3 regions of the Mesorhizobium sp. WSM4847 genome follow, and region 2 is predicted to be linked to each of the others. Evidence: predicted binding sites of a transcription regulator. Region 2 holds the regulator's gene; each other region holds the start of a gene.
What was found. The regulator LexA, encoded in region 2, represses DNA repair genes until DNA is damaged. The targets are predictions, from matches to a motif close to TGTTCNNNNTGTGTTCNG.

Region 1: AC0L28_RS30695 (YifB family Mg chelatase-like AAA ATPase) is a predicted target of LexA. The motif match lies at 2,945-2,962, and genes of this name have one in related genera.
Region 3: AC0L28_RS14785 (DUF3072 domain-containing protein) is a predicted target of LexA. The motif match lies at 3,721-3,738, and genes of this name have one in related genera.

Annotation. Positions count from the first base shown of each region.
Region 1 covers NZ_JBVVPY010000031.1:34,663-44,593, forward strand. The annotation lists gene AC0L28_RS30680 (2-dehydro-3-deoxygalactonokinase) at 1-728, opposite strand, end outside; gene AC0L28_RS30685 (SDR family NAD(P)-dependent oxidoreductase) at 725-1,492, opposite strand; gene gshB (glutathione synthase) at 1,931-2,872, shown strand; gene AC0L28_RS30695 (YifB family Mg chelatase-like AAA ATPase) at 3,055-4,587, shown strand; gene AC0L28_RS30700 (hypothetical protein) at 4,783-5,325, opposite strand; gene AC0L28_RS30705 (malate synthase G) at 5,470-7,662, opposite strand; gene AC0L28_RS30710 (hydantoinase/oxoprolinase N-terminal domain-containing protein) at 7,808-9,829, opposite strand.
Region 2 covers NZ_JBVVPY010000005.1:7,163-17,093, reverse strand. The annotation lists gene gltA (citrate synthase) at 1-851, opposite strand, end outside; gene gltX (glutamate--tRNA ligase) at 1,030-2,454, opposite strand; gene AC0L28_RS08275 (ComEC/Rec2 family competence protein) at 2,558-5,014, shown strand; gene lexA (transcriptional repressor LexA) at 5,008-5,745, opposite strand; gene AC0L28_RS08265 (molybdopterin molybdotransferase MoeA) at 5,850-7,055, opposite strand; gene moaC (cyclic pyranopterin monophosphate synthase MoaC) at 7,055-7,552, opposite strand; gene trpC (indole-3-glycerol phosphate synthase TrpC) at 7,619-8,470, opposite strand; gene trpD (anthranilate phosphoribosyltransferase) at 8,475-9,485, opposite strand; gene AC0L28_RS08245 (SurA N-terminal domain-containing protein) at 9,482-9,931, opposite strand, start outside.
Region 3 covers NZ_JBVVPY010000009.1:1,549-11,479, reverse strand. The annotation lists gene AC0L28_RS14805 (hypothetical protein) at 474-707, opposite strand; gene AC0L28_RS14800 (hypothetical protein) at 793-1,095, opposite strand; gene AC0L28_RS14795 (helix-turn-helix domain-containing protein) at 1,325-2,467, shown strand; gene AC0L28_RS14790 (ATP-dependent DNA ligase) at 3,000-3,626, shown strand; gene AC0L28_RS14785 (DUF3072 domain-containing protein) at 3,773-3,991, shown strand; gene AC0L28_RS14780 (phospholipase D-like domain-containing protein) at 4,133-5,593, shown strand; gene AC0L28_RS14775 (endonuclease/exonuclease/phosphatase family protein) at 5,747-6,547, shown strand; gene AC0L28_RS14770 (hypothetical protein) at 6,876-7,169, shown strand; gene AC0L28_RS14765 (hypothetical protein) at 7,185-7,427, opposite strand; gene AC0L28_RS14760 (hypothetical protein) at 7,519-7,944, opposite strand; gene AC0L28_RS14755 (hypothetical protein) at 9,403-9,931, shown strand, end outside.

The sequences.
Region 1 (9,931 bases), on a different contig from region 2:
CCGGACAGGCAAGCAGCGGCATCGTCGGGTTTCAGGTCCTGCAATAGGCCCGCAGCGCGGATCGAGAACAGCCTCGATGTGACATCGCCGCCCTCGGCCAGCGCGATCTCGCACCAGCGCTGGAAAAACGGATTGCCTGGTGCAACCGGCTTGGGCTGCTCGCCCAGCGAATGGCGCAGGATCGAATGCGCCGCCAGCACCGAAAACAGCTCGCCGGTCGGCCAGGTGCCAAAACCGGCAACGGCGCCGTCCTCGACCAGCACCCATTTGGAGTGGGTGCCGGGCATGCAGACGAGATGGCGGCTTGTTGCCGGCAAACCGGCGCCGGCAAGCTGCGTTTCCTCGCCGCGCATGACGTCGGGCGCGTCGGCCTGGCGCTGGGCAAGGCCCGGCACGATGCGGATGTCGCGGCGCTGGCCGGGAACGCGCGCAGCACCGGCAAGGATGGCGCCGATCGGCGCCGGCACGCTGACATAGGGCGCCTCCAGCCAGCCTTGGCGAGAGCCGGCCATGCCGCAGATGATCACGGGCATCGCTTCCGGCGCGCCCATCGCCGCCAGATGTCCTTCGAGGATGGTCGAAAACCCGGCCGCCTGCGCGGTGATCAGCCCGTCGTCGCCGCGACGCTCGGCAAGGACGTTTCCGGCCTCATCGACCAGCCAGACCCTGAGACGGGTGGTGCCCCAATCGACGGCGGCCACAGAAGGCACGTTGCTCGCTGAGTTCACAGGAAGCCCCCGTCGACGATCAGCATCTGCGCGGTCAGCATGCGCGAAGCGTCCGACGCCAGGAACAGCACCGTGCCGACGACGTCTTCCGGCTGCATCACCTGCTTGATGCATTGCTTGGCCACGTGGGCGGCGAGCGCCTGTTCGGTGACCCAGAGCTGCTTCTGCCGCTCGGTGATCACCCAGCCGGGTGCGATCGCATTGACGCGAATGCCGTCGGCGCCGAGCTTGCCGGCAAGCCCCTTGGTCAGGCCGACGATCCCGGCCTTGGCGGCGGTATAGGCCGGCATGTCGGGGTGATTGATTAGGAATGACGTCGACGTGAAGTTGATGATCGAGCCGCCGCCGGCGCGCTTCATGCCCGGCGCCACCGCCTGTGCGGAGAAGAAATGCGGACGCAGGTTGACCGCCTGGTTGTTGTCCCAGAACTCCACGGTGACGTCTTCCACCGCGTGGCGATCGTCAAGTGCTGCATTGTTGACCAGCACGGTGACGTCGCCATGCGCCTCTGCCGCCCTGGCGGCCGAAGCCCGCAGCGCCTCGACGTCGCGTATGTCGGTCTTGAGATAGAGGGGGCGGCGGCCGAGATCCTTTTCGATGCGGTCGGTCAGCGCCAGGCTCGGGGCGTCGGCGATGTCGATGAAGGCGACCTTTGCCCCCTGGCGGGCAAAACCCTCGGTCAGCGCCGCGCCAATTCCGGAGCCGCCGCCGGTGATCAGCACCGAAGCGTCCTCAAGGTCGGCAAAGCGCGCCGATGGCATCATTTTTTTCTCCCTGCGCATGACCCCGAAAATCAGTTGCGATTTACGGAAAGGATCATGCGCAAAATCAAAGTGCTACAGCGTCGTTTGCGCGTCCAAAAGGACGCGCGGCGCTGTAGGCTCGGTCGGCGCGCATCCTAGCCAGCCCGGTCGGGGGAGCAAGGGAGAAAAAACAAATTCGCGGGCTTATGTCTGACAAGTCGCTCGTCAGATCGCCTTGACGCGCAAGGTGCCACGGAGGGAATTTCTAGCCGAGCGTGGCATCGAAACCCGACCGCCCCGCCGAAACGGGAATCGTTGCCGCCGGCGCAGCCGAACTGACAAGGCGCTCCGCCTGCGCCTCATCGAGGCCCAGCAGGCAATGCTCAAAATGTCGCGATTGGCAGATGACCGGGGAGGTTGTAAGGGCAAGCAGCCCATCCGATCCGCCGGAGATCCGCCATGCCCCTGAAAATCGCTGTCCAGATGGACCACATTTCCACCGTCTCGATTGCCGGCGACACGTCGTTTGCGCTGTCGCTGGAAGCGCAGCGGCGCGGCCACCAGCTGTTCCATTATACGCCCGACCGGCTGTCGCTGCGCGACGGCAAGGTGTTTGCCGGCGTCGAGGAAATGCAGGTCCGCGACGAGAAGGGCAATCACTATTCGCTCGGCGAGAAAGTGCGGACCGACCTGTCGGAGATGGACGTCGTCCTGCTCAGGCAGGACCCGCCGTTCGACATGAACTACATCACCACGACGCATATGCTCGAGTGCATCCATCCCAGGACGCTGGTGGTCAACGACCCGGCCTGGGTGCGCAACAGCCCGGAAAAGATCTTCGTCGCCGAGTTTCCCGACCTGATGCCGGAAACGCTGATCACCAAGGACAGCCAGGAGGTTGCCGCCTTCCGCAGGGAGTTCGGCGACATCATCGTCAAGCCGCTCTACGGCAATGGCGGCGCCGGCATCTTCCACCTTCACGAGGCCGATCGCAACCTCGCCTCGCTGCTCGAAATGTTCGGCCAGATGTTCCGCGAGCCCTACATCGTTCAGCGTTATCTGAAGGAGGTGCGAGCCGGCGACAAGCGCATCATCCTGATCGACGGCGAGCCGGTCGGCGCCATCAACCGGGTGCCGGCCGAGACTGATTCCCGCTCCAACATGCATGTCGGCGGCCGCGCCGAAAAAACGGAACTAACGGAGCGCGAACGCGAGATCTGCGCCCGCATCGGCCCGTCGCTGAAAGAGCGCGGTTTTATCCTCGTCGGCATCGACGTGATCGGTGACTACATGACCGAGATCAACGTGACGTCGCCGACCGGCGTGCGCGAGGTGCAGCGTTTTGGTGGCGCCGATATCGCCAGCCTGTTCTGGGATGCGGTTGAGGACAAGCGCAAGTAGCGTCCATGCTTGGCGGAACAGCGGCTTTCCGATCCGTAGCCGATGCGGCGCCATCAAGGCACAACGTTCGATTGTTCCCGTAATGTTCTTGCCTTTGCGCAAAATCTGTGGTTGTCTCAGATGACGCCGTTCGCGGCATGATCGCATGGGCTTCGGGCGAGCCCATGTCCGGGGGCAGAAAAATGGTTGCGCGGGTCCGCACGGTCGCTTTCCAGGGCATCGAGGCCGTGCCGGTCGACGTGCAGGTGATGATCGCGCCGGGCAAGGTCAACATGCACATCGTCGGCCTCGGCGACAAGGCGGTGGCCGAAAGCCGGGAGCGGGTGCAGGCGGCGCTGCACGCATCGGGCCTGTCGATGCCGTCGAAGAAGGTCACCGTCAATCTGGCGCCTGCCGACCTGCCCAAGGAAGGCAGCCATTACGATTTGCCGATCGCGCTTGGCCTGATGGCGGCGCTTGGCGCCATTCCAGGCGACATGCTGGCCGGCTACGTCGTGCTTGGCGAACTGTCGCTCGACGGCACCATCGCCGCGGTGGCCGGCGCGCTGCCGGCGGCGATCGGCGCCAATGCCGAAGGCAAGGGCCTGATCTGCCCTTTCGCCTGCGGCCCGGAAGCGGCGTGGGCCGGCAAGGATTTCGACATTCTGGCGCCGCGCAGCCTGATCGCCATCGCCAATCATTTTCGCGGCACGCAGGTGCTGTCGCGGCCGGAGGCCGGTATTCATGCCTCGGCGCGCGACCTGCCGGATCTTGCCGACATCAAGGGCCAGGAGACCGCCAAGCGGGCACTCGAAGTGGCGGCGGCCGGCGGCCACAATCTGCTGATGATCGGTCCGCCAGGATCGGGAAAATCGATGCTGGCGCAGCGGCTGCCGTCGATCCTGCCGCCGCTGGCGCCGCGGGAATTGCTCGAAGTCTCGATGATCGCCTCGGTGGCCGGCGAGCTTGGCGAAGGCAAGCTGACCGACCGGCGGCCGTTCCGCGCGCCACACCATTCGGCCTCGATGGCGGCGCTGGTCGGCGGCGGCCTGCGCGTGCGGCCAGGCGAGGCCTCGCTGGCCCATCACGGCGTGCTGTTCCTCGACGAGTTTCCCGAATTCTCGCCGCAGGCGCTCGACGCGCTGCGCCAGCCGCTGGAGACCGGCGACTGCATGATCGCCCGCGCCAATCATCGCGTCACCTATCCGGCGCGCATCCAGCTGGTCGCGGCGATGAACCCGTGCCGCTGCGGCATGGCCGGCGAGCCGGGCTATCGCTGCCTGCGCGGCGACCGCTGCCGCACCGACTACCAGGCGCGCATTTCCGGCCCACTGCTCGACCGCATCGATCTCCGGATCGAGGTGCCGGCGGTCTCGGCCAGCGATCTGATCCGGCCGGACCGGGCGGAGAAAAGTGCCGATGTGGCGCTGCGCGTGGCCCGCGCGCGGACAACCCAGCGCGAACGTTTCGAGCGGCTCGGCGCGACCTCCGTCACCACCAACGCGCACTGCTCACCCTCGGTCATCGAGGAGATCGCGATGCCGGATGCATCAGGCCTGTCACTGCTCAGGGATGCCAGCGAAAAGCTCGGCTTTTCGGCGCGGGCCTATCACCGGGTGCTGAAAGTGGCGCGGACGCTGGCCGATCTCGAGGCCAGCGAGACTGTCGGCCGCATCCATGTGGCCGAGGCGATTTCGTACCGCATGAGTTCGGAGCGAATGGCGCAGGCGGCGTGACGTTCCCCTCCCCCTTGAGGGCCCTTGAGGGGAGGGTGGCCGCGAAGCGGCCGGGAGGGGTCGCCGAGGAGACGCTCGGCCTGCCACATTCAAAACCGACCGGGGTGCGGGGGCGTTGCGATGACCCTTATCTCAAGGCACATCGTCAGAATTGCTACGCAGCCTGATCGCTATCGCCAGTCATTTCGGCGGCAGCTACTTAACCGGGATCATGAGATGTGCGTAGGGAGTGCCCGCCCACATCACATATGGCCTGGACGTGTCAGGCTTGGGGTCCGCCGGATAGCCCTGCATCATGTCCATTGCATTGACGACCATCACGTGCGGGCCGGTCTCTATCCAATTGTTGCCTTCCTCGGGCTTCGTCGCAAAAGGATCGGTGTTGCTGCCGTCGCTGCCGCCGGCCAGCATATACATGAAGCCGACCTTGCCCTTGGGCGGTTCCTTCTTTTGCATCCACGCCATTGCCCATTCCATCGAGTTGGCATCGCCACACATTGGATCCGGGCCAGGCGTGGCCGGGTGGTCCGGCATGCACCAGAAGCCGTTTGTACCCTCGCGCAGCGTGCGCATTGCGCCCTTGTCATCCATGGCGTGGATCGCAGCGCCGCTTGCCACAGCGGGGGGTGCGGCGGACTCAGCGCTCTTGATCATCGCAGCGTCATCGGCGGCTGCGCCTTGCATCGCAAACAAACTGCCCGCCGCCAAAAGGGCAGCGACCGTCAGAAGCCGTTTCATGGCCGTTCTCCGGTTTTGAGTTGATCTTGTACATGATGTCGGACGCACGGCCTCCCAGAGCCGTTTGTCGGTGATAAAGTCGTAGCAGATCGCATGCACCGGGACAATGACGCTTTAGCGATGCCTAATATCCGTCGAGTTATACTAAAACACTGTGCGCGCTATCGAGGGTCTTTCCTTCGCCTTCAGCTCCAGCCGCCGCGCGTGCAGCACCGGCTCGGTGTAGCCGTTGGGCTGGACCCGGCCCTTGAATACGAGGTCGCAGGCGGCGAGGAAGGCGATCGACTTGTCGAAGTCAGGGGCCATCGGCCGGTAGAGCGGATCGCCTGCATTCTGGCGGTCGACGACGCCGGCCATGCGCTTCATCGTCTCCATCACCTGGTCTGAGGTGCACACGCCGTGATGCAGCCAGTTGGCGATGTGCTGCGAGGAGATACGCAGCGTGGCGCGGTCCTCCATCAGGCCTATGTCATTGATGTCAGGCACCTTCGAGCAGCCGACGCCCTGGTCGATCCAACGCACGACATAGCCCAGAATGCCTTGCGCGTTGTTGTCGAGCTCGTTCTGGACCTCCTCCAGCGACCAGTTCGGCCGCACCGCTACCGGCACCGACAAGATGTCGTCGAGCTTTGCCTTGGGGCGGCTCTTCAGCGCCGCCTGCACAGCGTGGACGTCGACCTTGTGGTAGTGGGTGGCGTGCAGCGTCGCCGCTGTCGGCGACGGCACCCAGGCGGTGTTGGCGCCGGCCCTGGGATGGGCGATCTTTTCCGCCAGCATCGCCGCCATCAGATCGGGCATCGCCCACATGCCCTTGCCGATCTGGGCGCGGCCGGCCAGCCCGCATTCCAGCCCGGTGTCGACGTTCCAGGCTTCGTAGGCGGCAATCCAGACGGCCTGCTTCATTTCGCCCTTGCGGATCATCGGGCCGGCTTCCATCGAGGTGTGGATCTCGTCGCCGGTGCGGTCGAGGAAACCGGTGTTGATGAAGACGACGCGATCTTTGGCGGCGCGGATCGCCTCCTTGAGGTTGACGGTGGTGCGCCGCTCCTCGTCCATAATGCCCATCTTGATGGTGTTTTTCACCATGCCGAGCAGCGCCTCGACACGGTCGAATATCTCGACGGCGAAGGCGACTTCCTCCGGCCCGTGCATCTTGGGCTTTACGACATACATCGAGCCCGCGCGGGAATTGGCGCGTCGTCCGTTCGGGCCGACATCGTGCAGCGCGATCAGCGCCGTCATCGCCGCATCCATGATGCCTTCCGGCACTTCGTTGCCGTCGCGATCCATTATCGCCGGATTGGTCATGAGGTGGCCGACGTTGCGGATCAGCATCAGCGAGCGGCCGGGCAGGGACAGGGCGCCACCATCAGGCGCGGTGTACGACCGGTCGGGATTGAGTTTACGCGTAAACGTGCTGCCGGCCTTGGTGATCTCCTCGGCAAGGTCGCCCTTCATCAGGCCGAGCCAGTTGCGGTAGACCAAAACCTTGTCCTGCGCATCGACCGCCGCTACCGAATCCTCGCAGTCCTGGATGGTCGTCAGCGCCGATTCCAGCACGACATCGGCAATGCCGGCCGGATCGGTCTTGCCGATCTGGTTGCTGCGGTCGATCACAATCTCGATATGCAGGCCATTGCCGGTGAGCAGGACGGCTTCGGGATTATCGGCGTCGCCGCGATAGCCGGCAAACTGTTTGGGATCGGCGAGCGTGGTGGCGCCGGCGCCCTCGCTCAGCCGCAGCATGCCGTTGGCCACGGCAAGCCCGTTCACCCCTGCCCATTTGCCGGTCGTCAGCGGGACCGATTCGTCGAGAAAACCCTTCGCCCAGGCAATGACCTTGGCGCCGCGCACGGGATTGAACCTGGCGCCCCTCTCGGCGCCGTCGGTCTCGGGAATGGCGTCGGTGCCGTAGAGCGCATCATAGAGCGAGCCCCAGCGCGCATTGGCGGCATTCAGCGCGTAACGCGCGTTCATCACCGGCACTACCAATTGCGGCCCTGCAACCACCGAGATCTCGGGGTCGACATTGTCCGTCGCGACGGAGAAGGCCGGCCCTTCCGGCGCGAGATAGCCGATTTCCCTCAGGAAATCCTTGTAGGCTTCCATGTCGGCGGGCGCGCCATTGTCGCGATACCAGTGGTCGATCTGGCCCTGCAGCGCGTCGCGTTTTGCGAGCAGAGCCCGGTTCCTCGGCGCCAAATCATGCACAATGGCCGAGAAGCCGGTCCAGAAGGCGTCGGCTGCAATGCCGGTGGCCCGCAGCGCCTCGTTCACGACGAAATCATAAAGCTCGCGGGCAATCCGCAATCCGGCGATTTCGACGCGATCGGTCATCGGGGCTTCTCCAGACGAAGGGCTTTGGCCGGGCCTTTGACATGTCAGGGTGGCAGGGTCAATTCAGCTTAGGGTGAAGGTAGGGCATTTTCGCCGCCGGCCAAAGCCGCCAATCTCCCCCTTGTGGGGGAGATTGCGCTCTCCCTCAAACCGCGATCCTTGGCCTGCCCGACGCCACGGCCACCACATGCGCCTCGATAAACATGCGCTGGCCCTCGACGGTCGAGACGCGGAATTCGCTGGCGATCTCGATTTCGGCGCTGTCGGTGCCGGCGTCCCTGGCCCGCCCGGCGGCAATGGCGCGGACATCGGTTTCCGCTGCCGCGATCGCCGCCGCCTCGTCATTGAAGTCGCGCACGCTTTCGCCTGAGGCGACGCGAAACAGCCCTTCCTGGGGCTGGCTGACGCGCGCCTCCGCCGAAACCCTGACCTGGCCGACGACGGCGCCGAGCGCATTGGCGACATCGGTATCTTCGGGCACCACGCAGTCATGGCCGACCAGCGGTGGCAGCCCGGCATAATGCAGCGGCGCCGAGGCGCCGAGGCCGATGACCGGGCGGTCGAGCGCGACGCTCAGCCGTGCGATGCCGGGATGGGAATCGACGGCGCGCTGCACCAGCGCGTGCGCCACGGTCGCCGCGCCATCCAGCCCGTCCTCGGCAAAGGCGGTTTCGAGGATGACTTCCGCCGACAGCCGGGTCAGCGTGGTCAGCACCCGTTCCGAGATCGCCTCCGGCGTGGCGGCGATCGCCTGTCCGCGGCCGTCGCGCTTGCGGGCGAACAGCTCGGCGCCGAGCCGAGCCGTGGCGGCATCCCAGTTGGCCTGCTTGCCCAGCACATGGGCGGCGTCCGACGGCGTGAAGCCGGCGACATGCACCAGCCCGCGCGACACCAACCGGTTCAAGGTGGCGTTCTGGGCGTTTGATGTCAAAAGCCTGTCGACGGCGAGAGGCGTCGAGCCGATCAGCTCATAAAGCTTGGCCTCGGCGCCGGTCAGGCCGGCAGCCAGCCGCTCCGGCACGCCGGTCCTGACCGCCAGCCGGCCATCCATGCGGCTGGGGTTGGCCGCGCGCATCTGGCGTTCCAGTTCGACGGTCACCGCTTCGCCATGCATCATGCCGGCCAGCGCCAGCGGCACCAGGCGGCGCGGCCCGAGCAGGATTCTTGGGTTGAGCGCGCCGTCCTCCAGCGTCACTTCGGAATCGCCGCCGAGCCCAAAGGTGCGCATGGCGACCGCCTCGACCATGGTGCGGAAGCCGCCGACGGTGGCGCCTTCCGGGTCAAGCCTGGGACGGCCCTGGTCGAGCACGGCAACGTCGGTGGTGGTGCCGCCAATGTCGGAGACGACTGCATTGTCGAGGCCGGTCATGTGGCGAGCGCCGACAAGGCTGGCGGCCGGGCCTGAAAGAATCGTCTCGATCGGCCGCTGGCGGGCGAAGGCGGCGGAAACCAGCGCGCCGTCGCCGCGCACCACCATCAGCGGGGCGGCGATGCCGCGCGCGGCAAGAAAGCCCTCGGTCGCCGCCACCAGCCGGTCGATCATCGAGATCAGCCTGGCGTTGAGCAGCGTCGTCAGCGCCCGGCGCGGGCCGCCGAGCTTGGCCGAAAGCTCGTGGCTGGCGGTGACCGGCAGGCCTGTTATGCCGCGGATCAGGTTCCGCGCGCTTAGCTCATGCGCCGGGTTGCGAGTGGCGAAATAGGCGCAGACGGCAAAGCCGGACACCGAGGCGCCGAGTTCCGGCAGCGCTGCCTCCAGCCCGGACAGATCGAGTTTTGCCGCATTGCCATGGACATCGTGGCCGCCCGGGCAGAACACCACAGGGTCGGTGCCGAGCGCGGCCTTCAGCCCGTCGCGGGCAAGGTCGCCCTCGGAAAAGCCGATCATCACCAGCGCGACGCGGCCGCCCTGACCCTCGACCAGCGCGTTGGTGGCAAGCGTCGTCGACATCGACACCAGTTTTATTGCTGCCGGATCGGTGGCGGCTTTTTGCAGCACCGCATCGACCGCGCCCGAAATGCCGACCGCCAGATCGTGGCGGGTGGTCAGCGCCTTGGCCTTGGCCAGAACCTTTCCGTTAGCGCCACCGGCTTCCGACCACAGCACGGCATCGGTATAGGTGCCGCCGGTGTCGATGCCGAGGAACAGGGGGGAGGATTTGGCGGTCATTGGCGAATCCGGGATTTTGCTCCCCGCCCTTAGCCGATACGCGCCGGCTGATAAAGCCGCGAGCGCTGGGCCACGAAGCCTGATCCCCCTCAGCTGCGCGCG
Region 2 (9,931 bases):
GCCTCGTTAGCGCCGCCATGGGCCGGTCCCCACAGGCAGGCGATGCCGGCGGCGATGCAGGCGAACGGATTGGCGCCCGACGAGCCGGCGAGGCGGACGGTCGAGGTCGAGGCGTTCTGCTCGTGATCGGCGTGCAGGATGAAGATGCGCTCCATCGCACGCGCCAGCACCGGGTTGATCTTGTATTCCTCGCACGGCACGGCAAAGCACATATGCAGGAAGTTGGCCGCGAAATTCAGCTCGTTCTTCGGGTAAATGAAGGGCTGGCCGATGTGGTATTTATAAGCCATCGCCGCGATCGTCGGCATCTTGGCGATCAGCCGCATCGATGCGACCATGCGCTGGTAGGGGTCCGAGATGTCGGTGGAATCGTGATAGAAAGCTGACAGCGCACCGACCACGCCGCACATCACCGCCATCGGGTGGGCGTCGCGGCGAAAGCCGGTGAAGAAGCGCGACATCTGCTCGTGCACCATGGTGTGGCGCGTCACCCGGTAGTCGAAATCGTCCTTCTGCGCCTTGGTCGGCAGTTCGCCGTAGAGCAAGAGATAACAGACTTCGAGGAAGTCGCCGTGCTCGGCCAACTGGTCGATCGGATAACCGCGATGCAAAAGGATGCCGGCATCGCCATCGATGAAGGTGATTTCCGACTCGCAACTTGCCGTCGAGGTGAAGCCGGGATCATAGGTGAAGGCCCCGGTGGTGCTGTAAAGCGCGCCGATATCGATGACATCAGGTCCGACCGAGCCGCTTCGCACCTTGAGTTCGTGAGTTTTGCCGCCGAATTCAAGTTTCGCGGTCGACGCGTGGGTTTTGCCGCCAAATTCCTTTTTTGTCGCAGCTTCGGACATTGCAAACTCCTTTTTGTTTTCTCATGTCGGCAAAGGCAAAATTTCTGCAAGCAACACGTCGAAAGTATCGGAGTTCGCGCGTTGCGCCCGCAATTGGATTGCGTGCCAAATTGGGCCAAGATCTAATGTTGCACTGCGAAACCCACCTTTCAATGCCAATCTTCTTGGGCCAGTTTTGCTAATCGATTTGATCCGCGACGCGCGCCAGGCTTTCCTCGCGGCCAAGCACGGCAAGCACGTCGAACACGCCGGGCGAGGTGCTTTTGCCGGTGAGCGCGGCGCGCAAAGGTTGGGCCACTGCGCCAAGCTTATGACCGCCGGCCAGCGCATATTCGCGGATCGCCGCTTCCGCCGCTGCGGCCGTCCAATCCCCTGAAATCGCCTTCAGCGCCGCATGGGCGCCCCGCAGGATCTCGCGCGCCTCGCCGCCGAGCAGCGCCGCCGCCTTCTCGTCGATCGGCAGCGGCCGCTCGGCAAACAGGAAGGCGGCACCGTCGACCAGCTCGACCAGCGTCTTGGCGCGCTCCTTCAAGCCGGGCAGGGCGGCCAGCAACTGCGCCTTGCGTGTGTCGTCGAGGCGCGCTGCGATCGCCGGGCCGCCTTCGAGATAGGGCAAGGTGTTGATGAAGATATCGAGCAATTCGGGCTCGTTCATGCGCCGCATATGCACGCCGTTCAGCGCCTCGAGCTTGGCGAAGTCGAAGCGGGCGGCCCCCTTGTTGACATCGCCGATGTCGAACCACGCAATCATGTCGGTGATCGATATGACCTCGTCGTCGCCGTGGCTCCAGCCGAGCCGCGCCAGGTAGTTGAGCAGTGCCTCGGGCAGATAGCCCATGGCGCGATAGGCTTCAACGCCGAGGGCGCCGTGCCGCTTCGACAGCTTGGCGCCGTCGGCGCCATGGATCAGCGGGATATGCGCGATTGACGGCACCTCCCAGCCCAAGGCTCGATAGATCACCATTTGGCGGGCGGCATTGGTCAGATGGTCGTCGCCGCGGATGATGTGGGTGATGCCCATGTCGTGGTCGTCGACGACGACGGCATGCATATAGGTCGGGTTGCCGTCCGAGCGCAGGATGATGAAATCGTCGAGGTCCTTGTTGGGGAAGCGGACTTCGCCCTGCACGCGGTCATGCACCACCGTCTCGCCTTCGGCCGGCGCCTTGATGCGGATCGCGCCCCTGGCGCCAACCGGCGCCTCTGACGGGTCGCGGTCGCGCCAGCGGCCGTCATAGCGGGGAGGCAAGCCCTTGGCCCGCGCACTCTCGCGCATCGCCTCCAGCTCAGCCGGCGCGGCATAGCAGTAATAGGCTTTGCCGAGGCGCACCAGCTCCTCGGCGACCGCGCGGTGGCGCGGCGCTCGCTCGAACTGCGATACCGGCTCGCCGTCCCAGGTGAGGCCGAGCCAGGAGAGCCCATCGAGGATGGCAGCGGTTGCCGCATCGGTCGAACGCTCGCGATCGGTGTCCTCGATGCGCAGCAGCATCCTGCCGCCGGTGTGTTTCGCATACAGCCAGTTGAACAGCGCCGTGCGCGCCCCGCCAATATGCAGGAATCCGGTGGGCGAAGGGGCAAAACGGGTGACGACCTTGTCGGACATGGAACTCTCGGGGCAAGCGCAGGAAACGGATGTGGCTGCGCGGACTTTCGCGCGTCGCGCGTTCATGTAGCATAGGAGGTCAAGGGCGCAAGGGGCGAACCCTATGGCTGGACCAGGCCGCGGCGTGGACGAGAGCGAGGGCGCGACCGCAAGCGTCAGCGAACGATCGCTGTTTGCCGACGTTCCTCACACTGAGTCGCTACCCGTTTCGCTGCCTGCGTCGCCGCTGAGCATCCAGCCTCTTTCGCCGGATCGCCCGGCGCCGATACCGGCTTCAGCACCCGGCCCTGTCATTCGTTTTCGCCGACAGCTCAGCCATCTTTCACCATCCGGTGTCCGCAACAGCGTGGCCGCGGCAGCCGGCCTGGAACTCGACCGGGGCGTCGCCTTCCTGCTGGTGCCGGTTTTCCTGGCATGCGGGGTGATCGTCTATTTTTCGCTTGCCGTCGAACCGGACTTTGCCCAGCCCATCGCCGTCGTGGTCCTTACGGCATTGTGTGCGGCCGTCACGCGCTCACGCCGCAAAACGCACCTGTGCTTCATGGCAGCGTTGCTGTGCGCGCTTGGTGTGCTCGCCGCCAAGGTTGAAACCTGGCGCGCCGGAACGAAGATGCTCGGTTCGGAAATCCAGACCCGGCTGACCGGCCGTGTCGTCAGGCTCGACCAGATGGCGAACGGCCGGATCAGGCTGACCATCGACGTGATGTCGACCGCCCGGCCGACACTGCGTTATGCACCCGAACGTGTCAGGGTGTCGGCACGCAAGATTCCCGCTGAGATGACCGCAGGCTCGGTGGCAACCGGCTATGTGAGGCTTCTGCCTCCGACTGGCCCGGTCAGACCGGACAGCTTTGACTTTTCCTTTGACAGCTATTTCGCCGGCATCGGTGCCAGTGGCTTTTTCCTCGGCAGTCCAAAGATCGTCGTCTCCGAAGATGCACCGTTAACCGCACGCCTTTCTTCGTCGATCGAGAAGGCGCGCGAAACCATCGCCGACCATATCAGGGACAGCATCGGTGGTGCCGAGGGGGAGATTGCCGCTGCGCTGATCGTCGGCGTGCGTGCCGGCATCCCCGAAGAGATAAACGAATCGATGCGGCGCACCGGCATCTACCACATCATCTCCATTTCCGGCCTGCACATGGCGCTTGTCGCCGGCACCGTCATGGGATTGCTGCGCGGCGCCTTTGCGCTGTTTCCCGACTTTTCGTCGCGCCGGCCGGTCAAAAAATATGCGGCTGCTGCTGCACTCGTCTCCATCGCTGCTTATCTGATCTTTTCCGGTATCGTGGTCGCGGCTGAACGCAGCTTCATCATGCTGGCGGTAATGCTTGTCGCCGTGCTGTTCGACCGGGCGGCACTCACCATGCGCAACCTGGCGATTTCGGCCATCGCCGTCATCGTCGTGTCGCCGCACGAGGTGGTCGGCGCAAGCTTCCAGATGTCGTTCGCCGCGACTGCGGCTCTCGTGGGCGCCTATGCCGGTTGGTCCGACTATCGTGCCGACAAGGCCAAGGCGCCGCGACAGCGACGGTCACCGGTCGCTTTCGTCACGCGCAAGCTCGTCGCCGGGGCAGGCACCATCGCAATGACCTCCATCATTGCCGGCAGCGCCACCGCGCTCTTCGCCATCTGGCACTTCCAGCGCGTCTCGCCGCTCAGCCTGTTCGCCAATCTGGCCGTCATGCCGATCGTCACGATCGTCATGTTCCTGGCCGTCCTCAGCGCCTTGGCAATGCCTTTCGGCCTCGACGGCCCTTTCCTCTACATGATGGGCAAGGGCCTGACGGCGATGATTGCAATTTCGGGATGGATCTCGGAGCGTTCGCCGGTCGATGCAGTCGGCCTGATTTCGTTGCAATCGGTTCTGCTGGTGACGGTCGCCTTAGTCATCGCCACGATGGCGACGACATGGCTGCGGCTTGCGGCACTTCCCTTTGCGCTCGCCGGCCTGCTGACGATTTCCGAGACGCGCACCCCCGACGTGCTGATCTCGGAGGATGCGCATCTGGTGGCGCTGCCGATCGGCGGCGGCGAACTTGCCGTCAACCGGATGCGTTCGAACGAATTCACCACCGACAACTGGAAACATGCGCTGGTTTCAACAACGATCGTCGAGCCGGAGACATTCGAAAAAGGAGATGTGCGGTTCGACATCGCCGATCCGGCCGACCTGCCGCCGGGAGCGCCTTTCACCTGCACTGCCGGCCTGTGCCTGGCCCGGCATCCGTCCGGCGCGCTCATCGCGCTCGCCGACAACCGCAAAACCGCGCGGCCGGCCTGTGCCTTTGCGGATTTGATCGTCATCGACGATGCCACAGCCTATTACAAACCCTGCCGCAACCCGCTGGTTCTCGTCGTCACCAAACGGCAGCTCGCTCGCATGGGCAGTGCCGCCGTCTTCTTCGATCCGCTATCGGCGAAGACGCGCGCAGAAATCCGTTTTGCCGTCAGACAGCCATACAGGCCTTGGCATGAGCAGCGGCGATTTTCGCGCGAGGCGAGGGGCCTGCCGCCATACCGCAGGGCCGAGAAACCCAAGAAGCCTGCCGTTCAGTAACGCCGGATCAGTCCGACGAGCTTGCCCTGCACCTTGACCCGGTCCGGCCCGAAGATGCGCGTCTCGTAGGCCGGATTGGCGGCTTCCAGTGCGATCGAGGCACCTTTGCGGCGGAATCGTTTCAGCGTCGCTTCCTCCTCGTCGACCAGAGCGACAATGATCTCGCCAGGCTGGGCGGTTTCGGCGTTGCGGATGATGACCGTGTCGCCGTCGAAGATGCCGGCCTCGATCATCGAATCACCCTTGACCTCCAGCGCGTAGTGCGTGCCGCCGGTGATCATGTCCGGTGGCACCGAGATCGAATGCGTCTGGTGCTGGATGGCGTCGATCGGCACACCGGCAGCGATGCGGCCCATCACCGGTATGGAGACGGTGGCAACGACGTCGTCGTCATTGCCGGCAGCACGCATGCGCGAAGGCGCCGGCTTGATCTGGCGTCCGAGGCCGCCCTGCCCAAGGGAGCCTTGAATGACGCTCGGCGAGAATTTGCGCGCCGCATTGAGGCCCGGCGCGATCGAATCGGGCAGGCGCAGCACCTCCAGCGCGCGGGCGCGGTTGGGCAGGCGGCGAATGAAACCGCGTTCCTCCAGCGCCGTGATCAGCCGGTGGATCCCTGATTTGGAGGCGAGGTCGAGCGCTTCCTTCATCTCGTCGAACGAGGGCGGAATGCCGCTTTCCTTCAGCCGTTCGTGGATGAACATCAGCAGTTCATGTTGTTTGCGTGTCAGCATCGCGACCCCCAACAGAATCAGAAAAACAAACCCAGAACAAACACTATCTGTTCCAGTTGTGTTCCGCAACCATTTAAAGTTTAATGAATGTGTTGACGTTTTGTTCAGCGTAGCATCAGCACGCTGCAGGCGGCGCCGGCTGCGGCTGCGGGAGCGAATGGCTCGCGTACGACCAGTCCGTTGGCGTCGGCCAGCATTCTGAGCATCGAGGAATCCTGGATACTGAACGGCGTTGCCTCAAGCGTGCCAGCTTCTTCCTTCACCACCGCGCGTACATAGTCCTGCCTGAGATCGTTAGCCGGCATGGCGGCGCCGAGCCGCGCCAGACGCATGTCCTGGCGGAAGGCGCGGCCGCCGAGCCGCGCCAGCAGCGGCTTCAGAAAGAGCTGCGTGCAGACCAGGCTGGCCACCGGATTGCCAGGCAGGCCGATGCAGCGGATGGCGCCCAGCCGCCCGAACATCAGTGGCTTGCCGGGCCGCATGGCGATTTTCCAGAAATCGAGCGCCATGCCTTCGCCGGTCAGCACGTCATGGACGAGGTCATGGTCCCCGACCGAGGCGCCGCCCAGCGTGACGATGACGTCCGCGCCTGCGTCGACGGCTTTTGTCACCAGCGCGGCGATCGCGTCCTTGCGGTCGGCGGCGATGCCGAGATCGAGTGCGCTGGCGCCGACCGAGCGGGCCGCGGCGGCGACGCCATAGGCATTGGAGGAGATTATCTGGTCGGGGCCAAGGTCGCTGCCCGGCGGCAGCAATTCGTCGCCGGTGGCGATGATGGCGACCAGCGGCCGTTTCACCACGCGGACCTGCTGGTGGTTGGCCGACGCCGCCAGCGACAATGCCGCCGGATCAAACAGGCGGCCTTTCTCCAGCAGCATGTCGCCCTGCGAGAAATCGAGCCCGAGGCGGCGGATGTTGCGGCCTTCAACCGTCGGCGCGGTCACTTCGACCATGCCGCCGCCGAGGTCGCGGACATTCTCCTGGATGACGATGGTGTCGGCGCCTCCGGGAAGCGGCGCGCCGGTGAAGATGCGCACGGCCTGCGCCGCGCCGACTGTTCCGGCAAAGCCTCGTCCGGCCGGCGCCATGCCGATCACCGAAAGTCTCGCGGGCACGGACGCGACATCGTCGGCCCGCACGGCATAGCCGTCCATGGCCGACGCGTTGAATGGCGGCTGGGTGCGGAGCGCCATGAGCGGCTCCGCCAGCACGCGGTCGGCGGCATCCATCAGGGCGACGCTTTCAGCCTGCAAGGGCGCAGCATCCGCAAGCAGGTGCTCGAGCGCCTCGGCGACCGCAAGCAGCGCCATTATTGGCCTGCCCCCTCGGCATCCGCCTTGTAGTCGCCGGATTTGCCGCCGGTCTTTTCCACCAGCCTGATGCCGGAGATGGCCATGCCGCGATCGACCGCCTTGGCCATATCATAGATGGTCAGGCAGGCGACCGAGACGGCGGTCAGCGCTTCCATCTCGACGCCGGTCTTGCCGGTGACGCGGGCCAGCGCCGTGACCTTCAGGCCGGGCAGCGTCGCGTCAGGTTCGATGTCTACCGATATCTTGGTCAACAGCAGCGGATGGCAGAGCGGGATCAGCTCATGCGTCCTCTTGGCCGCCATGATGCCGGCGATGCGCGCCGTACCCAGCACGTCGCCTTTCTTGGCATCGCCGTCGAGAATCATTTTCAGCGTTTCGGGCCGCATCGAGACAAGACCTTCGGCGATTGCCGTGCGGGTCGTCTCCGCCTTGTCGCCGACATCGACCATATTGGCTTCGCCTTCCGCGCCAAGATGGGTGAGGGCGGCCGACATCGTCAGGTCACCCTGGAGCGACGTGCGTCCGTTTGGACGCACAAACTACGCTCTAACGCTTTGTATCTATGCATCATGCTCTCCGAAAATCGATTCCGACTTTCGGGAAGATGCATTGGCGGGCGCCTTGCCCATCAAAAGCAGGTGCGTCGCAGTGGCCACGTCCTGTTGCCGCATCAGGCTCTCGCCGACGAGGAAAGTGCCGATGTCGCTCCGTTCCAGCCTGCGGCAGTCCTGGTGCGAGAAAATACCGCTCTCGCTGACCAGCAGCCGGTCGGCCGGCACCATCGCCGCGAGCCGTTCCGATGTCTCGATGCTGGTTTCGAACGTCCGCAGATTGCGGTTGTTGATGCCGATCAGCCGCGACGACAGTTTCAGCGCGCGTTCCGTCTCGGCCTCGTCATGCACCTCGACCAGCGCATCCATGCCGAGCTCGAACGCCGTCGTCTCGAGTTCCCTGGCCACGGCGTCATCGACGCTCGCCATGATGATCAGGATGGCGTCCGCGCCCCACGCACGGGCCTCGAACACCTGATAGGGCTCGAACAGAAAATCCTTGCGCAAAGCCGGCAATGTCACGGCGCTGCGCGCATTGGTGAGGAATTCAGGCGCCCCTTGGAAAGACGGCGCATCGGTCAGCACCGAGAGGCAGGCAGCCCCACCTTTGGCATAGGCCCTGGCCAGCGCCGGCGGATCGAAATCGGCGCGGATCAGGCCCTTGGACGGGCTCGCCTTCTTGATCTCGGCGATCAGCGCGAAACTGCCGGATTTGCGTTTGGCTTCAAGGGCCGAGAGAAAGCCGCGCGGTGCATCGGTAGCCCTCGCCCGTGCCTTGATTTCGGCAAGCGGCACCCGCGCCTTCGCCGCCGCGATCTCGTCGCGCTTGTAGGCTTCGATCTTGCGCAGGATATCAGACACGGCGCTATCCGTTTGAAATCTCGACCAGCCGGTCAAGCACCTTTAGCGCCCGGCCGCTGTCGATGGCTTGCGCCGCCGTCGCCATGCCATCGGCAAGCGTCGTCGCCTTTCCCGCCACCACCAATCCGGCGCCGGCGTTCATCAGCACCGTATCGCGAAAGGCGCCGGCAGCGCCGCCCAGCATGTCGCGCAGCGCCTGGGCGTTGTAGGCGGCATCGCCGCCGCGCAACTCATCCTTGGTATGCCGCTTCAGCCCGACCGCTTCCGGGGTCAGCGTAAAGCTGCGGATCTCGCCGCCGACCAGTTCGGCGACTTGGGTTTCGCCGGTGGTGGTGATCTCGTCATAGCCGTCGCCATGGGCGACCCAGGCGTGGTCGGCGCCCAGTGCCTTCAACGTCTCGGCCACCGGCATGATCCATTCCGGCAAGAAGACGCCAACCATCTGCCTGACGACACCAGCCGGATTGGAGAGCGGGCCAAGCAGGTTGAAGATTGTGCGGGTGCCGAGCTCGGCGCGGATCGGGCCGACATGCTTCATCGCCGGATGATGCGCCGGTGCGAACATGAAGCCGACGCCTGCGTCGTGGATGCAGCGGCCGATCGTTTCCGGCGGGATGTCGAGCTTGACGCCAAGCGCGGTCAGCACGTCGGCGGCGCCGGTCTGCGAGGACAGTCCGCGATTGCCGTGCTTGGCCACCGGCACGCCGCAGGCGGCGATGACGAACGCGGATGCGGTCGAGATGTTGACGCTGTGCGAATTGTCGCCGCCGGTGCCGACGATGTCGATGGCGCCAGCCGGCGCGTCGACGCGCAGCATCTTGGCGCGCATGGTGGCGACGGCGCCGGAAATCTCGCTCACAGTCTCGCCGCGCACGCGCAGCGCCATCAGGAAGCCGCCGATCTGGCCGGGCGTAGCGTCGCCCGACATGATGATGTCGAAGGCATCGCGCGCTTCCTCGAAGGAAAGGGAGCTGCCAGCGGCGACCTTGGCGATATGGGTCTTGAGCGCGCTCATCTGGTCAGGGCTTGGGCAACGGCGGTTTGGTCGATGCGAACGTCATATTGCGTCTGCAGCTGCGCCACCAACTGGTCGAGAAGGTCGTCGGACATGCCGGCGGTGAACGATTTCTGCTCGTCGTCCGGCACCGAGCTGGCGTCGGCTCCGGCAGGCTCGAACACTTCGGCAATCCTGAACAGGATCTGTCCGTCGCCGGTGGGCGAGGGGATCAATCCGGTCCCGCCTTCGCCTTCGCCGAACATCGCAGCCGCCCCTTCCTTGCCGAAATCGGCGTCGTCCGCCCCGCGCTTGACGCCGCGCTTGGTCTGCTTCTCAAGCTTGAGCTCGCTCGCGATCACGTCGAGCGTAGTGCCGGCCTCGAGACGCTTTTCGAGCTCCTGCGCTTTTGCGGAGAGCCGCTTGGTCGTTTCCGCCGCGGTCCAGTCGGCCACCACCTTCTGGCG
Region 3 (9,931 bases), on a different contig from region 2:
CGACCACAACCACGACCACGCTTTATCTGCCGGGCTTTCTAACCCGGCCAGTTGCCGGTGGGCCATTTCTTTAGCGAGACCCACCACCAGGGGCATCGACCTTTTGCATCTGGTCCGCGTCACCGCCATTGGCGACACGTTTCCGGATCGTCTTATCGCAATGCCCCTTGGGCGGCTAATAGCCTGTACTTTTCGAAGATCGCTAGCTTCTGCGGATAGGTGATCCGTACCTTGGCGTTGCACCCGTCGCATCTGAAGTGCGCGATCGTTCTTAGCGCAGAGCCCTTCCTTACCGCCGGATGCGAGCAATCCGGACAATCGAATGTGAGCGCAACATCAGACAAGTCTTGGGCTAAACCCATTTCCATCTCCTTCGCAAGCGCTGTGGCTACACTCTGGCGGGACTCAATGGGGCAATGCAGATGCGAATGCCAACGCGGGACTAGAACAATTCGTCAGGGAAAGCCGCCCAGCTAGTGCGCCTTCTCTGCGCCCTTTGAGAGACGAAGAGACCTCAATTCATCCAGCAGTTCGCGCTCCTTGGTAGTAATGTTTCGGAAGATTGCGACAATCGCCACCGCTAAGGCCTCGGCATCCCGGCTTGAAGAGTCCATGTGTTCATCTGCGCAAACCTGATCGAACACGCGTTCGCAAATAGCCAGATCATGAGGGCTGAGGCAGGTGCGATTGAAACGCCGACGCAGCATCTGTGCGAACCTTTCAGGGCCTGTTGCCAGTGTTTGCGGCGGATTTTTTTTGTCGATGAACCGCTGAGGCGTGATTGGAATAAGTTTACTCGCTGACCGATAATTGGTCTTTCAATAGTCCCAAAATCAGGGCGCACTCGCGAGCTCTATACTGTCCAGCAATCATAAGTTGGCGGTAATCCCGCAATTTTTGTTCTGGGACATGAAATCCTCGCCGAAATTCCGCCGCCTCTTTCGGAGTTCGTGTGCAACCGAGTCTACTGGCGGTGACTTTCAAACTCGCCAGTGAGCATCCGACCTTGGCTGCAATATCTTTCAAAGGTTCGTTATTAAAATATCCATCAAGAATTATCTTGCGACGAGCTTCTGTTTTGAGGTTTGCGTTCATTTCGTTGCCTCCTCAACTACGCTTTCACCGTGCCAGACTCTATACGCACCACGTTGAAGAGTGTCGTTATCGTCGCATCCAGAAACTTATCTCGGAATGCATTTCTTGCTGTAACCCAGTGTGATAGCCCTCTGTGGACTCGCGTTCAGCTGGTCTTGCCAGATGGCTGTGATACACCACATGATTGCGGTGGCGATGGGCATACCGGAATCGGATACGGCACTACGCGATGGACGCTAAGAGGCAGGACAAGGCGCTTGCGAGGCAGGCGCTTGAGCGCGATCGACGTCGTTGGCCGCGCGAAGCTCAGCCTTACAATGAGGCTGCCCCGTCACTTGCGCCGGCGCTCGAACCTTTGCCCTTTTCGACGCTCGAACTGGCGCCAGAAGATCAATTCGTCGCTTGGCAGGCGCATATGGCTCCGCTTGTCGAGATCAAGTTGCCGGATGACAAATCGCTCGACGATGGCTTTCCCGCCGACCACACGGCTTGGAACCTCGGCGGCATGCTGATCGTTCAACAGCGCGCACCGGCACATAGTTATATGCGTTCTGCTGCGAAGCTTCGGTCCAGCTCGATCGATCACTGGTATATCGCTTTGCCGCATACTGGCCGGTCGTGGACGGAGGTCGATCGCCGCGTAGCGGAAAACCAGCCGGGCAAATTGGAGATTAGATCGCTTGGCTACCCGTTTCGGGGGAGGGCAACGGAATCCCAAAGTCTCTTTCTCTATTTGCCGCGTGATTTGTTCGCCGATGCGGCGGCAACCCTGGACGCAAAGAATAATTCAATTCTGTCCGGCAACTTTGCCAACCTTTTGCTCGACTACCTCAAGAACATCGAAGCAAGACTGCGCAGTCTCACGGTTGACGATCTGCCCCGCATCGTGCACGCAACACGCAGCATGATCATTGCCTGCCTCTCGCCCCCGGCGGAACATGCCGCGGCCACCGAACAATTGGTGAGTGTCGCGCTGATGGAGCGAGCCCGTCGATACGTCCACAACAATCTGGATGCGGCTCATCTGACGCCGGATTCAATGTGCCGGGCGCTCGGCGTCTCGCGCTCTCGTCTTTATCAGTTGTTCGAACCGAGCGGTGGTGTTCTCCACTACATACAAAGTCGCCGACTTCTGGCAGCCCATGTTGCGCTTAGCAATCCGGCGGACAGCCGGCGCATTGTTAATATTGCCGAAGCCGTCGGGTTTAGTTCAGCGGCTAATTTCAGCCGAGCTTTTAGCAAGGAATTCGGCTACAGCCCCCGCGAAGTCCGAAGCTCCGTGGTGTTACCGCGCCCCGCCCACTCTGTTTCGCATGCCGGACACGAGGAGGCCTCTTCCTTTGAACATTGGCTCAAAGCGCTCGGAAGCTGAGTACAGGATCGGGAAGCTCATGGACCAGAATATTTTCGTGTCGCGTCCACCGCGCCATCAATTATAGCCAATTCCCGATTTATCGACCAACTGTTCATCGATGTCGCCGCGCATCACAGCGGAGCATACATTGCAACTACGCAGCATAAGACACTTGTTGAGACCGCGAGTCGTATGTTTGCCAAGTCAAGAAACAAAGAGATAGAGCGGTTCTGCGGTTCCTTGAAATGACGAACCGCTCTAGCCCGGATTATCTCACCAGCAAAGGGCTGCGTAGGCTGGCGGCGATCCCGGACAGCAATTAGCCGGTCGGGAACGGTGCAAGAGCGCCGCGCCGGGCAAGATATGTACGCCGGGATAAGTATTAGGATGCAAAGCTAACGACAGATCGGCTTCGTGCGTAGATGCTTGCAATGCTTGGCGGGGGCTCGGCGGCTTGGCGGGGGCTCGGCACAGGTGGCAGGCATCATGTTGGGGAGATGTCGTGCTGCCTGTGCCGATAGCCGCCGCTGCGCGGTCAAAGGTGGCGTCATTGAGTAAGCGTGCCAAGGTCGTTGGCGGCCGGCTGGAGTTTCTTCCGCCGCAGATCCCGACTCGGGTCGAGCGGCCGCCTGAAGGTGAGGGCTGGGTCCACGAGGCCAATCTCGACGGCTATCGAACCCAGATCATCATCGATAATGGCGGTGTGCGTCTTTACAACAAGAACGGCCGCGACTGGACCACGAAATACTGGCCCATCGCACTAGCCGTCGATCTGCCATGCCGGACTGCCATTCTCGACGGCGAAGTCATTGTTCCCGGCGAGCAGAGCGCTTTCGATTGCCCTGCGCTGGAAGCGGCGATCTGGAACGAGCCGAGCCGGCTGGTGTTCGTCGCGTTCGATATCCTCCATCTCGACGGCCACGATCTAGGCTCCTTGCCGCTGCTGCAGCGCAAGCAGGCGCTGTGGCAACTGATTGAGCCTGGCCTCGGCAAGATCCAATACAGTGAGCATTTCGAGGGCAGCGCGCTGGCGCTCTTCCGCACCGTCGAGAAGATCGGGCTCAATGGAATTATCTCGAAGCGCGCCGACAGCCGCTACAGGAGCGGACTGTCGAGCACATGGCTGAAGGCCAAAAAATTTGAAAAAGCCGACTCCCGAGTTGGGGGTCGTTTATGAGCCAGGCACGGCTCCAATGCCCTGATCGCTGCTCACGGGCGTCCTCACCGATTTGAGGCCTACGCGGGCGGACGCGACGCGCATACCAATCTGGCGGAACAAATCATGATCATTCTCATTGTGGTGATCATCAAGGGAGATTGATCATGGGTGACCGGCACAACCCAAAAATCGAGGCACCGGCAAATGTCGAAAAGGACCCGGAAGATTGGATCAGCGGAGATGATCCCATGACCCCCGCACAAGCCTCCTATTTGAAAACTTTGGCCGAACAGGCCGACGACCCTGACGCCTATGCTGACGGCCTCAGCAAGGCGGAAGCCTCTAAACGCATCGATGCACTCCGGGAGAAGTTAGGCCTGTAGTGCCCGCTCGTGGCTGTTGGCCTCCGGCGACGGGGCCGTTCCATCGAACCCGACAGCGGCTCTGTCCAGTTTGTTACCGTGGTCTGACCCCGGGGATGAGTTGCATTGCGTTCTGCAACCGCTCGCTGGATAGTCCTGGCGATGTTGCAGACCTTGATGACTCATTGGCCCCAGGTCCTCGCGATCATTTCGGTGGTGATGGCGGCCATCGGCATCGTCCACGCCATAATGACGAAGGAAGACGTCCGCGCCGCCACAGGTTGGGTCGGCGTGATGTTCCTGTCGCCATTCCTCGGCGCGATCATCTACGCCGTTGCCGGCATAAACCGCATTCGTCGTGCAACGATCAGCGCCATGCGGCCCCCTTCCAGCGAGGCGGCTTCCGCAAAACATGAGCGCAACTTTGCCGCCGAGGAATTGATTGCCGAGCGGTACGGCCAACGCTTCACCGGCCTGAAGACATTGGGCGACAGGGTGGCCCGGCGTGCCCTGACCTCGGGAAACGCGATTGCGATATTGGAGACAGGTGACGAGGCCTATGCCGCAATGTGCCGAGCGATTGATGGCGCTCAACGCGCTATCCTGCTCGAGACCTACATCTTCGACAATGACGATGTCGGGCGGCTTTTCGTGGAATCTCTCGCCGGAGCCGTCCAGCGGGGTGTCAGCGTTCGCGTGCTGATCGATGCCGTCGGGGCGCGTTACTCCGTCCCCAGCATTCTTGGGCGCCTGCGAGAGGCAGGAATCACAGCAGACCTCTTCAACGGCAACATTGTCATGGGCCTGCGTCTTCCCTACGCCAACCTCAGAACGCACCGGAAAATCCTGGTCGTCGACGGCACGATTGCGTTCACCGGAGGGATGAACATCCGAAAGGGATTCTCAGCCGAGTTCGCCGGCTCCTCCAGCGCGAGGGACACGCATTTTCAGGTCACCGGGCCGGTCGTGGCCGACCTTTTTTCGGTTGCCGCCGAAGATTGGCGCTTCGTGAGCGGCGAGCTCCTGAAAGGCGACACCTGGCAAGTGGCCACGCTTCCCGCGGCTCCCGGTCAACCAATGCTGGCGCGGGCGGTTGCATCCGGGCCGGATGCCAGCATCGAAACGAACCACAACTTGCTGATCGGGGCATTTTCCGTCGCCCGCAAATCGATCCGCATCATGTCGCCCTATTTCCTGCCGGATCGGGAACTGATCAGCGCGCTGACGACCGCAGCCAGGCGAGGCGTCGAGATCGACATCGTGGTACCGGCGATGAACAATCTTTTCCTTATCGACCGGGCGATGACGGCGCAATTCGATCAGGTCCTGAAGCACTATTGCCGCGTATGGCGCACGCAGGGCTCGTTCGATCATTCGAAGCTGCTGTCGGTCGATGGAGTTTGGGCTTTTATAGGATCCTCCAATCTTGACGCCCGGTCCCTGCGGCTGAATTTTGAGATTGATGTAGAGGTTCTTGATGCAGGCTTTGCCGCGGAGATTGAAGCGCGGATCGGATCGGCAATCGCCTCCGCCACGTCTGTAACGATCGAAACCTTGAGAGCCCGGCCATTCATCGTCCGCCTGTTCGACCGAGTGTTGTGGCTGGGATCGCCCTACCTTTAGAGGCTTTCTCGTTCTGCCCGGGGCAATTCGGGCGACGCAGCCATCGCTCCTTTCGAGCGCCGCATCTCGTCAGGGCAGGAAGCAGCGATTGCAGATCCTGTTTGAGTGAGACAAAGCTAAGTCTTGAAGGTGGTGAGGACGAGCAGCAGACTCATGCAAAGAACTGGACATAGCTTTCCTGCAAGTGTGCTCAAATCCATTCGCGACAGAAAAAAGCAGAAGGCGAAGGCTGCGCCGTCCGAAGGGGCACGCCCCGCGGGGACTCTGGTCGCATCTTACAACGTTCACAAATGCGTGGGCGTCGACAGAAAGTTCGATCCCGAACGAATCGGTCGCGTCATCCGGGAAATCGGCCCGGATGTCATTGCGTTGCAGGAAGCGGACAATCGCTTTGGAGATCGTGCCGGCCTTCTGGATCTGCTGCGTCTCGAATTGGAAACAGGCCTGGTGCCGGTGCCGGTGTCCGGAAACGGCAAAGGACACGGCTGGCACGGCAACGTTCTGCTTTTCAAACGGGGCATCGTTCGCAATGTCCATCAGATAAAGCTCCCGGGGCTGGAGCCGCGCGGAGCCCTGGTTGCCGAAATCGATCTGGACGAGAAACGAACTCTGCGCATTATCGCAGCCCATCTCGGCTTGCTGCGCCGATCGCGCTCCGAACAGGCCCGTGTCGTGCTCGAAATCATGAACAGACCGGACGAAAAACCAACACTGCTGCTCGGCGATTTGAACGAATGGCGACTCGGAAACCGTTCCGCGCTGAATACGCTGCACACGACTTTCGGTCCCGCGCCACCGGCGGTCCCCACCTTTCCATCGAGTCTGCCGCTGCTGTCGCTCGACCGGATCATGGCAAACCGACACGGAATGATCTCATCCGTCGAAGCCCATGACACGCCGCTTTCGCGGGTCGCCTCCGATCATCTGCCGCTTATAGGATTCGTTCGCCTGTGATGTAGCTGCCGAGCCCCATGAATGGAGATCGGTTCAAAGGGAAGCTCTAGCCGGACTGACGGAGCGGGGCGGCCCAGCGGCTTTGGTTGCGGAGGAGGTCGCTGGGCCTGGCGAGCCTTCGGGGGCGTGCTCCACTTGGCTGATGAATACGTGAGTTAAAGCTAATGCAATCGAAACCTCGGTTGCGGGCTCCAGCGGCACGCCGTCAATTCGCACGGGGCGGGCGGTTTGCTCCAGTCCGGAAATTCCGATTTGGAGGCCGCCATTGCACAGCTGCCCTGCGACATGCGAGTTTGTCAACCAAATGGCTCATCATGGGAGTCTCGTCATGTCCATTCGCCGGATTGCGTTGACCTCGGCAGCGGTCACGCTTGCCTTCACAACCCTCGCCCAGGCCAGGCCGGACACCCGCGCCATGACCTGCCAACAGACGCAGGCGCTAATCCAGAGCCATGGCTCGGCGGTGCTGACCACCGGCCCGAACACCTATGCCCTCTACGTCCGCCGGTACAGCAATGCGTGCGACTGGTCGGAAATCCCAGCGGTAGGGTTTGTGCCGACGCTCGATGGCCAGTGCTTGGTTCATCGATGCAGAGAGCCGCTCTACACTCCTCCCGGCTGACGGTGACGAGCATAGCTATTCTGCTGCGCCTTTCGGCAGGTAGCCCTTTTCGCGCAGATACGTGGTCAGGATCTTCTCGACCATCGATGACACAGACCGCATGTACTCGTGTCGGCCTCGCCTGGCAAAGCCGATCATCACGAAACCAATGGAGTTCCATCCAGTGCGAACCGCAACGATGGTCATTGCCAATCCCGCAACGACGCAAAGCATCACGGCTACTTGGAGCAGCCAACTCCCAAAGAACTCAGGAGTCATGTTCCCCTCCCACCGCGGGTAAGCAAATGATCTCCCCAAGCCGTACTCAGCATCGCGCGGCAGGGCAGAGCGTCAAGCCTGATCGCGTAAGCTACCCCGGCAGCAAGCCGGCCCGCTCAAAGATCCGGGTGGCGCCGTCGGCGGTGATGAACGCCGCGACGGTCGGGCCTTTTTTGCCAGGAAACTCGATTTGAACAAAGCCAGCCTGACCTTCCGTAGTCGAGAGGCCATATTGCGGGTGCCCATGCACGAAAAAATCGCTGGCAGCGAACCGGACATCAAACATCGCCAGTAGCGTGTCTGCTTCAGGAACGTCCACGAGTTCGACGGCAACGTCGATATCAGCGGGCTTAACGACATCCTTTGACCGGCGCCGACCAGACCGCCGGGAGCCGAAAATCCAGGCTCGGCCTATTCTCTGTTGAGATCTAAGGAAAGCCAGTAGTCCTTCGAACTCCAAGTCTGTCAAATGCAGATCGAAGGCTCCCGTGTTCCTGGGCGGTAGGTCATAGCTCACTTCGCTTCGCCGGCCTCATGTGGCGGGCCCTTCTCTACTGGAAGAAGTAACTCTGGCAAATCGATGAATTACTTAGATAAATCAACGGCAGATGGCGGAGGGAGAGGACCTGAAATCCAACCTTCTCCGCGGATCCGCGATCACCTTCGTAGTCGGGGTGTTCGGCTGATGCTGTTCAGTCGACGTGTTCAATCTGTGGACCTGGGTCCACCGGCGGAGCCGGCGCGCAATCCTCCCCCTTGCATTCCTCGACAGGGTTATCGGCTGGTGGAAGGCAGTTTTGGCCCTCGCAATGAACTGCCGGCTCTGGCGCTTCAACATGGTTAGGTGGTACAAGCTGATCCTCAGCGCGAACGGCCGGCATTGCTGCGCTGATCATGCCCGTGCACAAAATCGCAATCCCAAGCAATTTCATTTTCGCCTCCGTGCCTGGCAGCGAGCTGTACCCTACACTTTCAGCTGCGGCTGCATCCTCTCACCCGCGAACGACGTTAACACTGGGTTTCAGTGGCCGGAAGGACGGGCCGGATGACCAGCCTGTCACATGTTGAACGCAGGCCTGATAGGCGGCTGCGGTCGATGTCGTGGGGTCGGGCGCCTCGATGTCGGCGAGGGACGCTTGGATTGGCCGGATCGGCCTAATCGGGGCCGTAGGTGTGGTTGGCGCGATTCCGCGCTGGCGCAGCGCGACGACATCTTGGCAAGTAGTGGATGAATCCAGCGTCTGGTGCCCTCGCTTTGCCGCTGCGATGATTTTGTCGGGGTCGGCTTTCAGGCCAAGCGCCAAGATACGTTCATTAGAGCATGGCGCCAAGATACGTCATCAGAGCATGACGACTTTCTCTTGGGCTGCCAAGCCAACGAGCGCCGGCGTCAGCAGGAGCTGGGCGGCCTAACGCAGGTACCCGCATGGTTAGCTCCCAGGATAGGCAGCTTACCCCTCGCATGTCCTAACGCGCTGGTAGAGAGGCCAAAGGTGCCCCGCTATGGATCAATCCGTCTGGCACCGCAATTGCACGGTCAGCAATGCCGGGTGCCCCAATCCCCGGCACTCATGGGGCCCGTCGCTTCGCAAATGGAACGGCGAGCCCCTTTTGCGTGTCACCCATGCGCCTAAGTGCGCCATTCTCGCGGACAATGCGAACCGCAGCATAGCCCTCAAAGGGACTCAACTGACTTTAGGAGCCTTGCTCGCGACCGGGAATCCGCCCAATAGCAATTTTAAGGCGTCGAGTGCCTCGTCATCCAGCAAATTTGTCAAAGCCGCTCCGTCTGCGACCAAAGTCCGAACGCTCACGACTCCGAACTTGCTACCACTGGGTCGCGACGATCTGAACTGCCACATTCGCGATATTCGCGTTCCCCTGCGAGCGACCTTCAGTCGCGAAGGGCAGTCGCGTTCTGGTTCGCGTGTGAACCATAAGGCCCGGCGAGACGTTTCTGTGCGAGTCCCAAACCATTGACGGCACGACCGTGGAGGAACCCAAGCATCAGCCTGTGCTGCAGAAACAAGACACCCCCGGTGCCTTGGCGAACTTTCCTTACGACCGAATGACTGTCGAACGATTTCGGAAGGCCTTTCCGCGAGCGAGGTGGAGCGACGAGCGCAGGAGCTGGTTTGTACCAGGCAAGACGGCAGCCCGCCGGGTCGATCGCTGGCTGGCGCGTGAGGCCGAGTTGCTGGCGATCCACGGCGACAGCAAGGGGCGGGACGCCTTCGCTTTCGATCCGATCTCCAGTCCCTATCTTGAGATTGCCGAGGATCTGCGCATTCGGACACCGTATTCGATGACCGTCCTTCGGGAACTACGCAAAATTCCCTGGGCAAGTTGGGACGATGAACTCCGGGCGTGGCGCGTGCCGTTTCGGTCCTATGAGGAACTGCGGCGCCGGTGGCCGACAATCGAAGAGGCTGCCCGGCGTAGCGAACCCGAGGAAAGGAAGCGACGACGCGAGGCGGAGAGCGACTCGGAAGCTCAAAGAACCA